3 regions of the Massilia sp. S19_KUP03_FR1 genome follow, and region 3 is predicted to be linked to each of the others. Evidence: predicted binding sites of a transcription regulator. Region 3 holds the regulator's gene; each other region holds the start of a gene.

Region 1 (5,555 bases), on a different contig from region 3:
GGCAGCCGGGGTGCAGATGACGGCCAGGTCGGGCGCGGCCGGCAGCGCCGCCACGTCGCGGTAGACCGGGACGCCGGCCAGCGTCTCGTACTTGGGGTTGACGGCGTAGACCACGCCCTTGAACGGGCTGGCCAGCACATTGCCCAGTAGGTCGTGCCCACGCGCTGCGCGCGCCCGGAGGCGCCGATCACCGCTACCGAGCGCGGGGCAAACAGGTACTGCAGGTTGCGTACACTCATGGTGTCCCTTTATCGAAACAGCAGCACCGGCAGCTGCGTGTGTTCCAGCACCCGCGCAGTCTGGCTGGCCAGCACGTGTTCGGTGGCGCCGTGGCGACCGTGCGAACCCATGCAGATCAGGTCGATGTCGCCTTCGCCCGCGGCCTGCAGGATGGCCCGCCATGGTTCGGCACCGGCCAGCAGCTTGCCCTCGCAGGACACACCCAGCAGCGTCGCCTGGGCGGTGACGTCGGCCAGGATTTGGGCAGGATCGGCGCGTGCATCGGCAGCCGCGTCGAGTGCACGCGCGGCTACCGGAACAACGTGCAGCACCACCACGTGCGCGCCGATGCCGGCTGCAAACGCCAGGCCCTTGCGCACCAGCGGGACCATCGACAGCGAGCCGTCGACCGGCAGGAGAATACGTTGGAACATGCCGGCCGCGCCGTTAGGACGCCGGCGCTGCGGCGCACGCGACGCAGGTGGCAGCGGTCGGCACGGCGCGCAGGCGCTCGATGGGAATGGCGGCCCCGCATTGCGTGCAGATGCCGCCCACGTCGAATTCGATGCGCCTGAGGGCCGCGTCAATGTCGCGCAACGCGGCCAGCTCGTGCTGGACGAGGGCGATGTCGTCGTCAGCCAGCATGGCGTCGAGCGCCGCGTCGCCCTGCTCCGACAAACTGCCAAGGCTGCGCGCCTGGCCGGTGTCGCTACCGGCCAGGCGCATGCGCACGGCATCGACCACGTCGATGCGCATGACGCGCAGCTTTTGCTCGAGCTCGGCGAAGTCGGACGATGTCAGCTTGTGCACGCCGCCGCCGTCAGGAAAAGGCCAGCGGCTTGCCGTTGCCGCCGGTTTTCGTGGGCAGCGCCAGTTCCAGCACGCCGTCGCGAAATTCGGCGTGGGCCTGGGTGTCGTCGATCGCCTGCGGCAAGGTGAAACTGCGGTAGAACTGGCCCCAAAAACGCTCCGGGCAGATCGTCGTGGCGCCTTCATGCTCGCTCTGCGAACTGGTCTCAGCGGAAATGGAGACCTGGTTGCCGTCGATATTGACCTTGATGTCCTCTTTTTTTGCACCCGGCAGGTCGGCCATGACCTTGTAGGCCTGTTCGGACTCGGAGACATCCATGCGCACGCGCGGCGCCATGTCGGCGGCGCGCAGCGACGACGGCAGGCGCAGGTCGGAAAAGAATTCGTCGAAGGTGCGGAACGGCTCGGCACGCAGCATGCGCGCGATCGGATCGAAACGGGTGGAAGCGGACATGATGGATCTCCAGAAAGATTTTTACCAGTGTCTGCCCCAGGTCAATGTGACGGCATCGGAGCAATCGTACCGGCGACACATGACGCGGCGATATGATTTGCATCAAATTCGCGCTGACAAACCCGCAGATGCACCAAGCGTCGCGGAAGTGCGCACATCCGCGACGCAATGCAACATACATTTGATGCAAGTCAAATTCGGCTCAGCGATATCGGCGCGAACGCAGGTAGCGCTGGACCGCCTCCCGCGCGCGCCGTACGCTGACGTTTTTACATTGCCTGCGAGGCCGTTATGTCCTACCAAACCATCGTCGTCCACGTCGACCATTCGGTGCACGCCGACGCACGCATCCGGTATGCGGCGCAGCTGGCGGAGCGCTGCGGCGCCCACCTGGTCGGCAGCGCATTCTCCGGCATCTCGCGCTATGTCGAAGCGGGTGTGGAAGTGATCCTCGCGCAGCAGGCGGAACTGCGCGCGCACAACGAGGCCGCGCTGGCGCGCTTCGACACCATCGCGGCTGCCGAGGGCGTCCCCAGCCATGAGCGGCGCTACACCAACGACGACCCGGCTGGCGGTCTGGTGCTGCAAGCGCGCTACGCCGACCTGGTCGTGCTGAGCCAGACCGACCCGGATGACCCGGCCGCCGCCCACCTGGCCGGCCCGCTGCCGGCGCAGGTCGTCATGGGCGGCGGTCGCCCGGTGCTGGTGCTGCCCTATGCCGGCCAGTTTGCCACGCTGGCCCGCCGTCCGCTGGTGGCCTGGGACGGCAGCCTGGAAGCGACCCGCGCCGTGGCGGGCGCCCTGCCCCTGCTGCGCGCGGCCGGCACGCTCGATATCGTCCTGTTCCAGCCGTCGGGCGCGGCCGGGCGCGACCCCGGCGCCGACCTGGCGCTGTATCTGGCCCGCCACGGCGTGCAATGCACGGTGCATGCCGAGCCACTGTCCATCAACGGCGGCGTTGCGCTGCTTTCGCTGGCGGCCGACCTCCAGACCGACCTGCTCGTCATGGGCGCCTACGGGAACGCACGTCTGCGCGAAATGCTGCTCGGCGGCGTCACCGAAACCATCCTGGACAGCATGACGGCGCCGGTGCTGATGGCGCACTGACATGGGCGCACGCCACGATGGGGACGGGTTAAGCGAGGCCGAAGCCGCGCGCCGCCTGGCCGCGCACGGGCCGAATTCGCTGGCGGCGCCGGAACGGCGCTCGTGGCGCCGCATCGGCGCCGACGCGGCGCGCGAACCCATGTTCCTGCTGCTGGCCGGCGCGGCCCTGCTGTATCTCGCGCTGGGCCAGCCCGGCGAAGGCCTGTTCCTGTGCGGCATGGTCGTGGTCAATCTGGGCCTGTCGCTGTACCAGGAAGGCAAGACCGAGCGCGCGCTGGCCGCCCTGCGCGCGCTGGCCAGTCCGCGCGCGCAGGTGTTGCGGGGCGGGCGCTGGCAGTCGATCGATGGCGCCGATGTGGTGCGGGGCGACATCATCGCCCTGAATAAAGGCGACCGGGTGCCGGCCGATGCGCGCCTGCTCAGCAGCAATGGCATGCAGGCCGACGAGTCCCTGCTGACGGGAGAATCGATGCCGGTCACCAAGGATGGCGCGGCCATGCTGTTCGCCGGCGCGCTGGTGCTCCAGGGCGATGGCGTGGCACAGGTGGCCGCCACCGGCGCGCGCAGCCAGCTCGGCCGGATTGCCGCATCGCTGCAAGGCGTGCGTGCGGCCCCGTCGCCGCTGCAACGCCAGGGCACAGCGCTGGCGCGCGCCTTTGCCGTGGTCGGGCTGGCGCTCAGCGCATCGCTGGTGCTGGTGTATGGTTATCTGCGCGGCGACTGGCCGCAAGCACTGCTGGCCGGCATTGCACTGGCCATGTCGATGTTACCGGAAGAGCTGCCGGTGATCATGACGGTGTTTCCCGCCATCGGCGCCTGGCGCCTGGCCCGGCAGCACGTGCTGACGCGGCGCCTGGCAGCCATCGAGACGCTGGGTGCCATCTCGGTGCTGTGCGTCGACAAGGCCGGTACGCTCACCGCCAACCGCATGGAAGTGGTGGCCCTCGAAGCGCATGGTGTGCGCCACCCGGTGACGCCTGGCGCGCTGCCGGCTGGCTTCGCCACGCTGGTCGAGACGGCGCGCCTGGCCAGCGCCGCGCGAGGTCCCGATCCGATCGACCAGGCAGTGCAGCGCCTTGGGCAAGCCAGCCTGGCGGCGCCGCAGCGCCATCCCGACTGGGTGCTGCTGCACGAGTATGGCGTCAGCGCGCAGCAGCGCGCGCTGGTGCAGGTCTGGCGCCGCGGCGACGCCCGCCTGGTCGCCGCCGCCAAGGGCGCACCGGAAACCATCCTCAACTGGTGCGAACTCGACCCCAGCACCCGCGCCAGCGCGCTGGCGGCAGCCGCCGAGATGGCGCAAGGCGGCCTGCGCGTGCTGGCCGTCGCGCACGCTGTCCTGCCCGAAGAAATCTGGCCGACGCAGGCCGCCGACCTCGCGCTGCGCTACGATGGCCTGCTGGCGCTGGCCGACCCGCTGCGGCCCGAGATCCCGGCCTGCGTCCTGCAATGCCGCCAGGCCGGCATCCGGGTCGTCATGATCACCGGCGACCATCCGGACACGGCCCACGCGATTGCGCTGCAGGCCGGACTGGACGACACACCGGCCCTGACCGGCACTGAACTCGATGCGCTCGATGCGGCCGGGCTGGCTGAACGCCTTGCCACCCTCAGCGTCTGCGCGCGCATTGCACCCGGCCAGAAACTGCGACTGGTGCAGGCGCTCGCCCGCAGCGGCGCCACGGTGGCCATGACCGGCGACGGGGTCAACGACGCGCCGGCATTGAAGGCGGCGCACGTCGGCATTGCCATGGGCGGACGCGGCACCGATGTGGCGCGCGAAGCGGCCGCGCTGGTGCTGCTGGACGACCGTTTCGCCTCGATCATCGAGGCGATCCGGGCCGGCCGGCGCATCCACGACAACATGCGCAAGTCGATGCGCTACATTATTTCGATGCATGCGCCGATTGCCGGCATGGCCATCCTGCCGATCCTGGCCGGCTGGCCGCCCTTGCTGTATCCCATGCACATCGTGTTCCTGCAGATGATCATCGATACGGCCTGCGCCCTGGTGTTCGAGAACGACCCCGCGGCGCCGCAGCTGATGCGCCGCCCCCCGCTAAACCCGCAAGCGCCCCTGTTCGACGCCGCTGCGCTGATCCGCGCGCTGGCGCTGGGCGTGCTGCCGTGCGCTGCGGTAGCGGGCGCGTATGCATGGGCGCTGGGCGCGCTGGCGCCCGCGCCGGCGCGCGCGTTCGGCTTCACGGCGCTGGTGCTGGCCAACCTGTCGCTGATCCTCGCCAACCGCGCCGGCGGCAGCGGCCTGTGGGCATCGCTGCGCCAGCCGAACCGACTGCTTTGGGGAGTATCCGGCGCGGCGCTGGCCATGCTGGCGCTGGTGCTGTACCAGCCGTGGCTGGCTGCCGTATTCCAGTTCGGGGCCTTGACACCGGCGCTGGCAGCGGGCGCCGGTGCGCTTGGCCTGGCCAGTGGCCTGGTGCCGGCGCTGCTGTCCCGGCGCGACCTGCGTGCAGAACATCCACGCTAGTCCTTGCATCAATAGTTACTAAGAAAATGCTGGTAGCTTTTTGATGCGGATCAAAAACAGCGTAAAAATACTGCAAGGTTCTCGACGCCGCGATCCACCCGGATTATTGTGAATACCCGACTGCGTCCTGGCGGCAGACCATCATGAAGCGCACGTTCCCGAAGCACGAGAATTCGCCCGAGCTCACGGCCGCCGTGGCGGCGTCGGTGTTTTACCACAGCCGCGACGCCATCATGATCACCGCGCTCGACGGCACCATCCTCGGCGTCAACGCCGCCTTCAGCACCATCACCGGCTACACGGCCGAGGAAGTGCGGGGCCAGAATCCGCGCATCCTCAAATCCGGGCGCCAGGACGACGCGTTCTACCAGGCCATGTGGCAAGCCGTCACCAGCCAGGGTTACTGGCAGGGCGAAGCGTGGAACCGGCGCAAGGATGGCAGCCTGTTCGCCGAGCGCATCACGCTCAGCACCGTGCCCG
Region 2 (5,555 bases), on a different contig from region 3:
GGTGCGCGCGCCAAGCATTGAAAAGACGGCAACTGCTCCCATTTGCATGCCAAGCAGCATGATCTAACCCGCTCAATCAACTTATCCAGGAGTCCCCATGCTACCAAGCGCCGCATCGCTGGAAGGCAAAGCAGTCCCGCAAGTCACGTTCAAGGCCCGTCCCGACGACTGCTGGCGCGACATCACCAGCGACGCGCTGTTCAAGGGCCGCACCGTGGTGCTGTTTTCGCTACCCGGCGCCTACACGCCCACCTGCTCGTCGACCCATTTGCCTGGTTACAACGAACTGGCGCCCGTGTTCAGGCAAAACCAGGTCGACGACATCATCTGCATGTCGGTCAACGACGCCTTCGTGATGAACGAGTGGAAGGCGGGTCAGGAAGCGGACAACATCACGGTAATTCCAGATGGCAACGGCGAATTCACCAGGGGCATGGGGCTGCTGGTCGACAAAAGTGACCTGGGTTTTGGCATGCGCTCGTGGCGCTATTCGATGCTGGTCAAGGATGGCATTATTGCCAAGGTGTTCATCGAGCCGGACCAGGAGGGCGATCCGTTCGAAGTATCGGATGCCGATACCATGCTGGCCTACATCAACCCGCAAGCGAAGAAGCCGGAACCAGTGGTGATGTTTTCCAAGCCCGGCTGCCCGCATTGCGCGCGCGCCAAGGCGCTGCTGAACGACCGGGGCATTGCCTTCACCGATATCTCGCAAGATAAAAAAATCAATACCAGTGTGCTGCTGGCGCTGTCCGGGCAAATGACGTGGCCGCAAGTGTTCCAGGGCGGACGCCTGATCGGCAATGCCGACGCGCTGGAAGCCCATTTCGGCAACGCTGCCGCGTAAGCGTATGGAAGCCTGGATCCTCGCTGGCCTGGCCCTGGCGGGCGCGGCATGGTGGGCGCTGCCTCGCTGGCGCTTGCGCCGGGCCCTGTCGAGGCCGCTCCCGGCGTCCGCGCTGGACGTGCTGGAACAAAATGTGGCCCAGTATCGGGGAATGGATCCCGCGCTGCAGACCCAGTTGCAGGCGCTGGTGCGCCAGTTCCTGCACCAGAAAACCTTCGTCGGCTGCGCCGGCTTGCTGATCACCGAGGAAATGCGCGTGACGATCGCCGGCCAGGCTTGCCTGCTGCTGCTGAACCGCTATACCCGCGTGTATCCGGGCCTGGACACGATCCTGGTCTACCCCGACGCATTCACCGCGCCACGCAAGGAAGTCGATGCGGCCGGCGTGGTGCACGACGCGCCGCGCGGTTTACTGGGGGAATCCTGGGGCGACGGCCGGGTTCTGCTGTCGTGGCAGCACGTGCGCCGTGGCGGCCACGTCGAACCCGGTGCGCAAAATGTCGTCCTGCATGAGTTCGCGCATCAACTCGACAGTGAATCGGGCAGCAACAACGGTGCGCCTTACCTGGGCAGCGTGGAAAGCTACCGCAGCTGGTCGCAGGTGCTGTCGCATGATTTCGACGCCTTGCGCCACGACGCCATGTTTGGCGGCGTCGAGGGCGACGTGCTCGACCATTATGGCGCGACCAGCCCGGCCGAATTTTTTGCCGTGGCAACCGAGAGTTTTTTCGAGCATCCGTGGGCGCTGGCGGCGCGCCACGCGGCGCTGTATGGCGAGTTCCTGAAGTATTACCGGGTCGATCCGCGCGCCTGGGCGCCCGAACCGGCGCGCACGCCCGAGGCGCATTCGCACGGGCACTGGCAGTGAGCCTCAGTGTGCGGTCTCGTACAGAAGACACGATACACCCGGCGCATGATCGTGATAACCAACCGGAAGGAATCCATATGTCGACCATCATTGCAGGGCATTTCCAGCTTCAGGACGAAATAGAACAGGCAAGACGTGCCTTGGTCGACGCGGGGTTTACGCCTGACCGTATCAGCGCCTTTTATTTGACCGAGGCGGGCCAGCACAATGAAAGCCCGATCGGCGGCGACCACATCACCTCACCCGGTGCCAAGGAAACCCCGGAAGGACTGGCCCAGGGGGCGGTGGCCGGTGGCGCGGTCGGGCTTGCGGTCGGCGCGGCCACCGCGCCGGTTACCGGCCCGGTCGGTGCCATCGTGGGCGGACTGGTTGGCGCGCACGTCGGTTCGCTGTTCAGCTTTTCAAAAATGAAGGACCGCGGCGAGCATGAGACAGGCGACGTGGGCGCCGAGAATATGCGCGAACCGCGTCAGGCCGGCATGCTCATTGCCGTCGCTTTCGACGATCGGACAGGCGAAGCGCGCGCGGTGGACATCCTGCGTGGCCTTGGCGCACACCAGATCGAGCGCGCCAACGGGAATATCGTGGCCGGCGACTGGGCCGACTTCGATCCGACCAGCATGCCCGATGTGATTCGTTAATGCTCCAGCAGTACCGGCAAGTGCATGTGCGCCAGCACGGTGCGGGTCACGCCGCCCAGGAAGGTTTCGCGCAGCCGCGAATGGGAGTAGGCCCCCATCACCATCAGGTCGGCGGCGCTGTCGTCTGCCAGTGACAGCAGCGCTTCACCGACGACATTGCGGTTGAAGCGGCCGCTGCCACCGAGCGTGTGATGTTGCAGCGTCGCACGCACGCCATGGCGCGCCAGCCAGGGCAAGGGGTCGGCCATTTGCACGTCGCGCGCCACCCGGCCCGCAGCTTCCGCCTCGCACACCACCAGCTCCACCAGATCCGCATGGCGCACCAAGGGCAGGGCGCTGGCCAGCGCGCGGCCGGCTTCCCGGCTGCCGTCCCACGCCACCAATACACGTTGCGGAAAATACGGCGTGTCACCTGACGCGCGGTATGCCGCCGGCAGCACCAGCACCGGCCGGCCGGCATGCGGCAGCACTTGCACCACCAGTTCGCCCGGTTCTTCCGGCTGGCTCAGCACCAGCAGGTCGGCCACGCGCGCCTGCAACGCAAGGCCGCTGGCCGCTTCATCGTCGACCAGCCTGCCCTCGCAGGCCGGCATGCCGGGCACGCTCAATTGCTGCTCGAATGCCGCCAGGGCAGTACTGGCGCGTTCGCGCAAGAATGCCAGGTGCAGGGCCAGGTACTGGTCGTTGTCCGGCGCGGACGGGCCACGGTACAGCAACCGCGACACGCCGCTCAGCGCGGCCCCGACCAGCACACCGCCTGGTGCAACCAGGCCGGCGGCGCAGCCAACCCGCGCGGCGCAATGGGCATCCACATCAAGGTGGACAAGGACAGTCTGGTAAGCCATGGGGCACCTCGCATCGATTTGTGAACCTTATTATAGGAAGTTGGCGCGGCGCGTCCACACACTGTCCGAGTTGATCATGATCAAACTTCGATTGCGTCTTGTCCGTAGACTCGTGCAGATGGCTTGCGCGCAAGCCATCCACCTGTCGATTTTTCCGGAGAGAAAATGAGCGAACGCAAAGTGGCCCTGGTTAACGATGGAATGAGCGCGCTGGGCAGCGCCGTCTGCCGGCGCCTGCATCGAGAAGGCTTCCAGGTCACGGCCAGCTATCCGCCACACCAGAGCACGCCGGAAGCATGGCTTGCGGCCCAGCGCGACGACGGCTTTTCGTTCTCCGGCATTTGCGCCGACCCAGGCGCCGAGGCCGACTGCGCCGCGCTGGTCGAGAAAATGCTGGTGGCCCGCGACCGCCTCGACGTGCTGGTCAACCTCGCCATGTTGCCGGACCTTGGCGGTGCCAGCCTGCGCGACCTGACGCCGCGCCGCTGGCAGGCGGTCCGGGCGATGCTGGGTGGTGCTTTTCACCTCACCCATCAGGTGCTGCCAGTCATGCAGGCGCGCCAGTGGGGCAGGATCATCCAGATCGCGGCCGGGCCGGCCTGGCCCTTGCCCGGCGCCATTCAGGCGCCCGACCATGCTGCCGCCAACGCGGCGCTGCAAGGCTTTACCCGGGCGCTGGCGCTGGAAGTGGCGCGCCAGGGTGTGACGGTCAACACCATCGTGCCGGGTTGCCTCGCCTGCAACGTCGACGCCAGCGAGGCCAGCAGCCTGGCGCACATCCCGGTGGGGCGGCTCGGTGCGCCCGAGGAGGTGGCGGCGCTGGTGGCTTACCTGGCCTCGGATCTGGCCGGGTTCGTCACGGGCGCACAGCTCGCCATCAATGGCGGCCAGCATATGATGTGACGGTCAGGCCGGCGCTTCGCGGATCACCATCCAGGACGCACCGAACTGGTCGACCACCATGCCGAAGCGCTCGGCAAAAAAACTCGGCGCCAGCGGCATTTCCACCGTGCCGTCCTGCGCGAGCGCCGCAAAAATGCGCTCGGCCTGGGCATTGCTGTCGACCGACAGCGCCAGCGAACAGGCTTGCATGCCGGTCAGGGGCTGGCCGGGCATACCGTCCGACCCCATCAGGACCGAATCGCCGATCGCCATGGCAACATGCATGATTTATCCTGCCATGCCTCCGGCACCATGTCGCAACCGGGCGTGCCGCGAAACGGCATGGGCCGCATCACGATTGGACCCAGGTGTTCCTGATAAAACGCGACGGCTTCCGCAGCGCGTCCACCAAATTGCACGTATGCATCGATTTTCATTTCAGCGCCGCTTGAGGCCACCTCGAACAACAGCGCATTTGACAAATTGAACCAGTCGTCGAGGCCGCTGCGGAATTCGCGGTCGATTTCCGGGGTCATTTAGGTTAGTGACAGGAAGATTGCAACGCATCTGCGAGCATCTTGGGCCCGTTTTCCTCAGGCATGATGCCCGGTTCCCCGTTTAGAACGCCTGCACCCTCGTTCTTTCAAAAAGACGAGCCGTTGCAAGTTGTCGCTGGCAGTTTTGAGGTGTAACGCGAAGGTGGCGCGCACGATGCCCTTGCAGCGCATAAGTATTCCGCCCATGTGGCTTTAGAGGTCGCCTTATGTTGCCAGCAGCGGTCCTCTCTATGGAAACCTCAGGTTTGACATACAGCGGCGCCGCATCCCGCACTTGGTCATTTCCTTTCTCAGCGCCAGAGGTTTTCAGTACGCAGCCTGTCGAACTTGAAGAAGCACATAGATGGCTTTTGTTTACGAGATTGCTCAAGCGAAGAGAGTTGCCTCGGAACATATATTGTCTTCTTGGCGCCACGGCACGCAATCATGCTGCTGCCGCCGTTACCATTGTCGCAGCGTAAGCGATCGCATCTTCGAGACGGTCATTCCCCCAGAACATCTCGTCGCCAACGAAAAACATGGGCGCGCCAAAGATGCCGCGGGCCTGGGCATCGGCTGTGCGCGCACGCAGCGCGGCCTTGCACGCATCCGTTTTAGCTGCCGCGATGAGCTCTGCACTGTCAGCGCCAAGTCCGGCGAGAATCCCGGCCAGCACCGCCTCGTCGCCAATTTCGCGGTCGTCCGCGAAATTGGCCAGCATGACCTGTTCACAGAAACCTTCAAGCCAGGACGTGCCTTCGCCCTGTAGCGCGATGCGCGCGGCAAGCAGCGCATTACGGGGAAATACGGATGGGCGTTGCCAGCGCAAGCCGTATTTCACGCACTGGCGGCGCATGTCACGCCATACGTAATCGCCTTTCAGCGTCTGCAGCACGAATGGCGACGTCTCCCACCCGAGCGACTTGAAGATCGGGC
Region 3 (5,555 bases):
CCATTTTGGGTCAGGCCCAGGCTGTTCTTTTCCTTGCGCGCGTTGACGGCGATGGTGCGCTTCGAGAAATCGAGCGGACGCACCGTCTGCATGTCGACGGTGCCCGACAAGCCCTGGCCGACCAAAGCACCGTCAGGGGTTTTGTAGATGACCACGCTTGAGAGCAGCTCGGACGGGTACTGGTCGAATTCGACGCCGCGGCTGTCGCCGGTCGACACCTGTTCGCGGCCGTTGAGCAGCGCGGTCGAGAAGTCGGGCGACATGCCGCGAATCGAGATGGCCGATGCACGGCCGGCGGTACGCTGGGCGGTCACGCCTGGCAGGCGCGCGATCGATTCGGCGATGCTCGAATCGGGCAGCTTGCCGATGTCTTCGGCCGAAATGGCTTCGACGATGGAGTCGTTGTTTTTCTTGACGGAGATGGCTGCCTCGATACCGCGGCGGATACCGGTCACTTTCACCGTCTGGATGGCTGGCTCGGTCGCGGCATTCGCCTGCGACGTGGTGTCAGCCTGATTCAAACCTGGATTCTGTACTGCGGTTTGCTCGGTCGGCGCGGCTGGTGCGGCCACTTCCGTCTCGGCGTAAGCGCTGCTGGCGAACGCGGCCAGGATGGCGGCGCCGGCGGCGACTGGATGCAACCGGAAGGCGATGCTATTGGACGCGCTTGCGACGCGCTTGCTTGCGAAAATTTTCATGTGTCCCCTCAATTATCTGAACCATTAATTGCCCGCAACTACAGCTCTTGAGCCTACAACACGGGTGCATGCAAACGCTCTAAAAGACGTTCTATTAGGAATTTTGTACTAAAACTAGATGCACTGTCAACGTGACTCGCACCAAGTCGACGCAGCATGGCATTTTCATCCGTTTCAGCCAGAATTCGACCAAATCTCGTTGTAAATCAGTCACAATTACCTTCATTTTGACTTGTAGGCTGACTACATTTCACTGTGTTGCACCATTCCCGGAGGGTAAATGCACCGATTTAGGGCGTATTTATGCCCGCAAGTCACAATACCTGGCTAAACATGCAGGTGTAGCTAGACTAAAATTGCCGATCTTGTCCGCTGCGCTACCGATCGGTTATTCTTGCGCCCATCCAGCCAGTTGGGGCACGTTTTTCGACTTGCCACACCGCATTTTCGTAGTCTGACTACAGTATCGACTGACCTTCCTAATCACATAAAATGGAGACAACCATGAAGACTTTTGCCCTCGCGATGTTGCTGGTAATAACGGCCTTGCAGCCGCAGGCCGTCCTTGCCGCACCTGCCATCGAGCACCTCGAGCCGCCGTTCTGGTGGGCCGGCATGGCCAGCAACAAGCTGCAATTGATGGTGCACGGCGCGCGTATCGCCGAGCTGCAACCGACGCTCAATTACCCCGGCGTGCGCATCGCCGGCGTGACCCGCGTGGCCAATCCGAATTACCTGTTCATCGACCTGGACATGGACAAGGATGCGGCGGCTGGCGCCTTCGACATCGCCTTCAAGGGCAATGGCCGCACGGCGCAATACCGCTACCAGCTGCGCCAGCGCGCGCCAGGTTCAAGCCAGCGCCACGGCTTCGACAGTAGCGACGTGATTTACCTGCTCATGCCCGACCGCTTCGCCAACGGCGACCCGTCCAACGACACGGTGGCCGGCATGGCCGACAAGGGCAACCGCCAGCTCGGATACGGTCGCCACGGCGGCGACATCCAGGGCATGATCGACCGTCTCGGCTACATCAAGGACATGGGCTTCACCCAGCTGTGGCCAACCCCGCTGGTGGTTAACGACATGCCGAACGCGTCCTATCACGGCTACGCGGCCACCGACCACTACAAGATCGATCCGCGCTACGGCAGCAATGACGACTATCTGCGCCTGTCAAACAGCGCACGCACGCAAGGCATTGGCCTGATCCAGGACGTGGTGCTGTCGCACATCGGCATTGGCCACTGGTGGATGAAGGACAAGCCGACGCCGGACTGGGTCAACCACGGGGCCAAATTCGTCGCCACGCAACACCATCACACCGCGGTGCAGGACCCGTACGCATCGACCGAGGACAAGGAGAACTTCACCACCGGCTGGTTTGCACCGGGCATGCCCGACCTGAACCAGACCAATCCGCTGGTGGCCAATTACCTCATCCAGAACAATATCTGGTGGATCGAAAACGCTGGCTTGTCGGGCCTGCGCATCGACACCTTCGGCTACTCCGACGGCGCCTTTTTGACCGACTACACGCGGCGCGTGATGGCCGAGTACCCGAACATCAACCTGGTCGGCGAAGAGTGGCACAAGCAGCCGGCCGTGGTGGCGCACTGGCAGAAGGGCAAAGTCAATCCGGACGGGTACGTCAGCTCGATGCCGAGCATGATGGACTTCCCGATGACCGAAGCGATGCGCGACGGCCTGGCCGACGCCAATGGCGGCAACGTCTTCTCGAATGTCTACGAGACGCTGTCGCTCGATTACCTGTACCCGAATCCGGGCAATCTGGTTGTCTTCGCCGGCAACCACGATACCTCGCGCATCTACAGCGTGGTGGGTGAAGACATGGGCAAGTACAAGATGGACATTGTGTTCCTGATGACCATGCCGCGCATTCCGCAGTTCTACAGCGGCGACGAAATCCTCATGACCAGTTCGACCAAGGAACGCAACGACTCGAGCTACCGCACCGATTTCCCGGGCGGCTGGAAGGGCGACAGCATCGACGCTTTCAGCGGCCGCAACCTCGGCGCCAAAGAAGCCGAAGCGCAGGCCTTTGTCAAAAAGCTGGTCAACTGGCGCAAGACGCAGCCGCTGATCCATCACGGGAAAATGATGCATTACGGGGCCGAAGAAAACACCTACGTTTACTTCCGCTATGACGGCAAGAAGAAGGTGATGGTCGCCTTCAACAACAACCCCGGCGAGAAGGTACTCAAGGCTGAGCGCTTCCGCGAGATGCTCGCTGGCGTCAGCGGCGGGGTCGATGTGTTGACCGGCGCGCGCTTTGATTTGCGGACCGAGGTGAAATTGCCGGCGCGGTCGGCGGTGGTGCTGGAGTTGAACTGAACGACGCCGGGTTGGTGCTGCAAATTCAGCATGGATCCCGGCCTGCGCCGGGATGACGTTTTCAAGGCCAGCGCTCTCAGATACGTCATTCCCGCGCAGGCGGGAACCCATACCACTTCGACAAAATCGATAACGCTCGCGCGGCAGCGCCGCAAAGCGCCGCCGCGCCGTCTACCGCTAAAATGCCCGTTTCGCACCATGAGCCAGCACGAAGCAGTAGAATCGGCGCCATGACAACTTCCCCCCTCCCCGCCATCAAAGCCGGCTGCGCCACCTGCAGCATGCACCAGCTGTGCCTGCCCATGGGCCTGTCCGACAACGACATGGCCCGCCTCGACCAGGTCATCGGCCGCCGCCGCCGCATCGCCAGCGGCGAACGCCTGTACCAGATGGATGCGCCATTCAAGTCGCTGTACGCGATCCGCTTCGGCCATTTCAAGACCTCCCAGATCAACGCCGCCGGCGGCCAGCAGATCACCGGCTTCCAGATGGCCGGCGAACTGCTCGGCATGGACGCCATCAGCAGCGAACGGCACCAGTGCGACGCGGTGGCGCTGGAAGACAGCGAAGTATGCGAGATTCCCTTCGATACGCTCGAAGGCCTGTTTGGCGAGATGCCGAATCTGCTGCGCCACTTCCACCGCATGATGAGCGGCGAAATCACGCGCGAGCAGAACGTCATGCTGCTGCTGGGGAATATGCGCGCCGAGCAGCGCTTCGCGGTGTTTCTCACCAACCTGGCGGCCCGCTACGCCGCGCGCGGCTACTCCTCGACCCAGTTCGAGCTGCGCATGTCGCGCGAAGACATCGGCAATTACCTGGGCCTGACCATCGAAAGCGTCAGCCGCCTGCTGTCACGCTTCAAGACGCTCGGCCTGCTGGCAGTGACCAAGCGCGCCATCACCCTGCGCGAACCGGCGCGCCTGCAGGCGCTCGCGGCCGGCACGGAGCAGTGCAGCCCACTCGTTTAGACCGTGGCGGAATGGCGCTGGCCAGACTCGAGGTAGCGGTCGAACACCATGCAGATATTCCGGATTAACAGGCGCCCTTTCGGCGTGACCGTGATCCAGTCGGGCGTAACCGTGGCCAGGCCGTCGGCCTCGAGGTCGGCCAGCGCCGCCAGCTCCTGCGCGAAATAATCGGCAAAGGCGATCGGAAACGCCTGCTCGAAGGCGGCCACCGACAGCTCAAAATGGCACATCAAACTCCCGATCAGGGAGCGCCGCAGCGCGTCGTCCATGGACAGCGTCACGCCCCGTTCGATGGGCAGCGTGCTGGCGTCGATGCCGGCATAGTAGGCCGTCAGGTGCTTGGCGTTCTGGCTGTAGGTGGCGCCCACGGCGCCGATGGCGGACACGCCGAACGCGACGATGTCGGCGTCGGCATGCGTCGAATAGCCCTGGAAGTTGCGGTGCAGCCGGCCCTGGCGCTGCGCCACCGCCAGCTCGTCGTCCGGCTTGGCGAAATGGTCCATGCCGATATACACATACCCCGCCGTAGCCAGCCGTTCGATGGCCAGGCCCAGCATGGCCAGCTTGGCGTCGGCGCCGGGCATGTCAGCGTCCTGCAGCATGCGCTGCGCCTTGAACAGGTGCGGCATGTGGGCGTAGTGGTACAGCGCGATGCGGTCCGGGTCGGCCGCGATCACCCGCTCGAGCGTGGTCGCCATCGTCGCAAGCGTCTGCAGCGGCAGGCCGTAGATCAGGTCGATGTTCACCGAGCGGTAGCCAAATGCCCGGGCGGCGTCGATGATCGCCTGGGTCTGCACCTCGGGCTGGATGCGGTTCACGGCGCGCTGCACCCGCTCGTCATAATCCTGCACGCCCAGGCTCAAACGATTGAAGCCTTGCCGGCGCAGGCTGGCAATGCGCTCCACCGTGACCGTACGCGGATCGATTTCGATGGCATATTCGCCCACCGCGTCGGGCGCGAATTGAAAGTGGCTGCGCAGGTGCGCCATCAGCTCGTCCATTTGCGCGTCCGACAGATAGGTCGGCGTGCCGCCGCCCAGGTGCAGCTGGTCGACGCGGTTCATGCCGTCGTAGAGTGCCGCCTGCATGGTGATTTCACGCTTCAGGTAATCGAGGTAGACGGCGGCCTTGTCGCGCTCGCGCGTGACGATCTTGTTGCAGGCGCAGTAGTAGCAGATCGACGCGCAGAACGGGATGTGCACGTACAGCGACAGCGGCGTGCCGCTCTGGCGCGTGCGGCGGTGGGCCACGGCGGCGAGATAGTCGCGGTAGCCGAACCCGTTCTGGAAGCGGTCGGCGGTGGGGTACGAGGTGTAGCGCGGACCGGGGCGGCCGAGTTTGCGCAGCAGCGGCGCATCGAACGTGGGAGAAACTAAAGACATGGACACTTCCTGCTGATGGACCGCCCGGGCTTGAGCAAGATCCTGTTGCAGGGAGTGTAGAAAGACGGCTCTTTAAAATCTTTGCGCTGCATCAAATATGCCCCAGCCAGCTGTGATAGCGGCGGAGGCAGATGCTGGGGCAAATCAAC

What was found. Region 3 encodes FNR, which switches genes on or off when oxygen is low (the NO sensors DNR and NnrR bind a similar motif). Its sites were predicted from a motif close to TTGATNNNNATCAA; they were not measured.
Region 1: a site for FNR is predicted at 1,665-1,678, ahead of V6M87_RS20285 (universal stress protein). Genes of this name have one in related genera too.
Region 2: a site for FNR is predicted at 3,272-3,285, ahead of V6M87_RS15680 (universal stress protein). Genes of this name have one in related genera too.

The regions. Positions count from the first base shown of each region.
Region 1 covers NZ_JAQQPS010000019.1:106,179-111,733, forward strand. Annotated here, with positions in the region: gene V6M87_RS20265 (bifunctional acetate--CoA ligase family protein/GNAT family N-acetyltransferase) at 1-138, opposite strand, end outside; gene V6M87_RS20270 (universal stress protein) at 249-653, opposite strand; gene V6M87_RS20275 (TraR/DksA family transcriptional regulator) at 667-1,029, opposite strand; gene V6M87_RS20280 (Hsp20/alpha crystallin family protein) at 1,040-1,483, opposite strand; gene V6M87_RS20285 (universal stress protein) at 1,775-2,590, shown strand; gene V6M87_RS20290 (cation-translocating P-type ATPase) at 2,592-5,075, shown strand; gene V6M87_RS20295 (diguanylate cyclase domain-containing protein) at 5,219-5,555, shown strand, end outside.
Region 2 covers NZ_JAQQPS010000013.1:85,504-91,058, reverse strand. Annotated here, with positions in the region: gene V6M87_RS15695 (glutathione peroxidase) at 98-847, shown strand; gene V6M87_RS15690 (zinc-dependent peptidase) at 852-1,715, shown strand; gene V6M87_RS15685 (hypothetical protein) at 1,793-2,356, shown strand; gene V6M87_RS15680 (universal stress protein) at 2,353-3,201, opposite strand; gene V6M87_RS15675 (SDR family oxidoreductase) at 3,367-4,104, shown strand; gene V6M87_RS15670 (VOC family protein) at 4,108-4,368, opposite strand; gene V6M87_RS15665 (2-hydroxychromene-2-carboxylate isomerase) at 5,065-5,555, opposite strand, start outside.
Region 3 covers NZ_JAQQPS010000006.1:58,263-63,817, forward strand. Annotated here, with positions in the region: gene V6M87_RS08200 (TonB-dependent receptor) at 1-698, opposite strand, end outside; gene V6M87_RS08205 (glycoside hydrolase family 13 protein) at 1,203-3,053, shown strand; gene fnr (fumarate/nitrate reduction transcriptional regulator Fnr) at 3,284-4,024, shown strand; gene hemN (oxygen-independent coproporphyrinogen III oxidase) at 4,021-5,406, opposite strand; gene V6M87_RS08220 (YqaE/Pmp3 family membrane protein) at 5,551-5,555, opposite strand, start outside.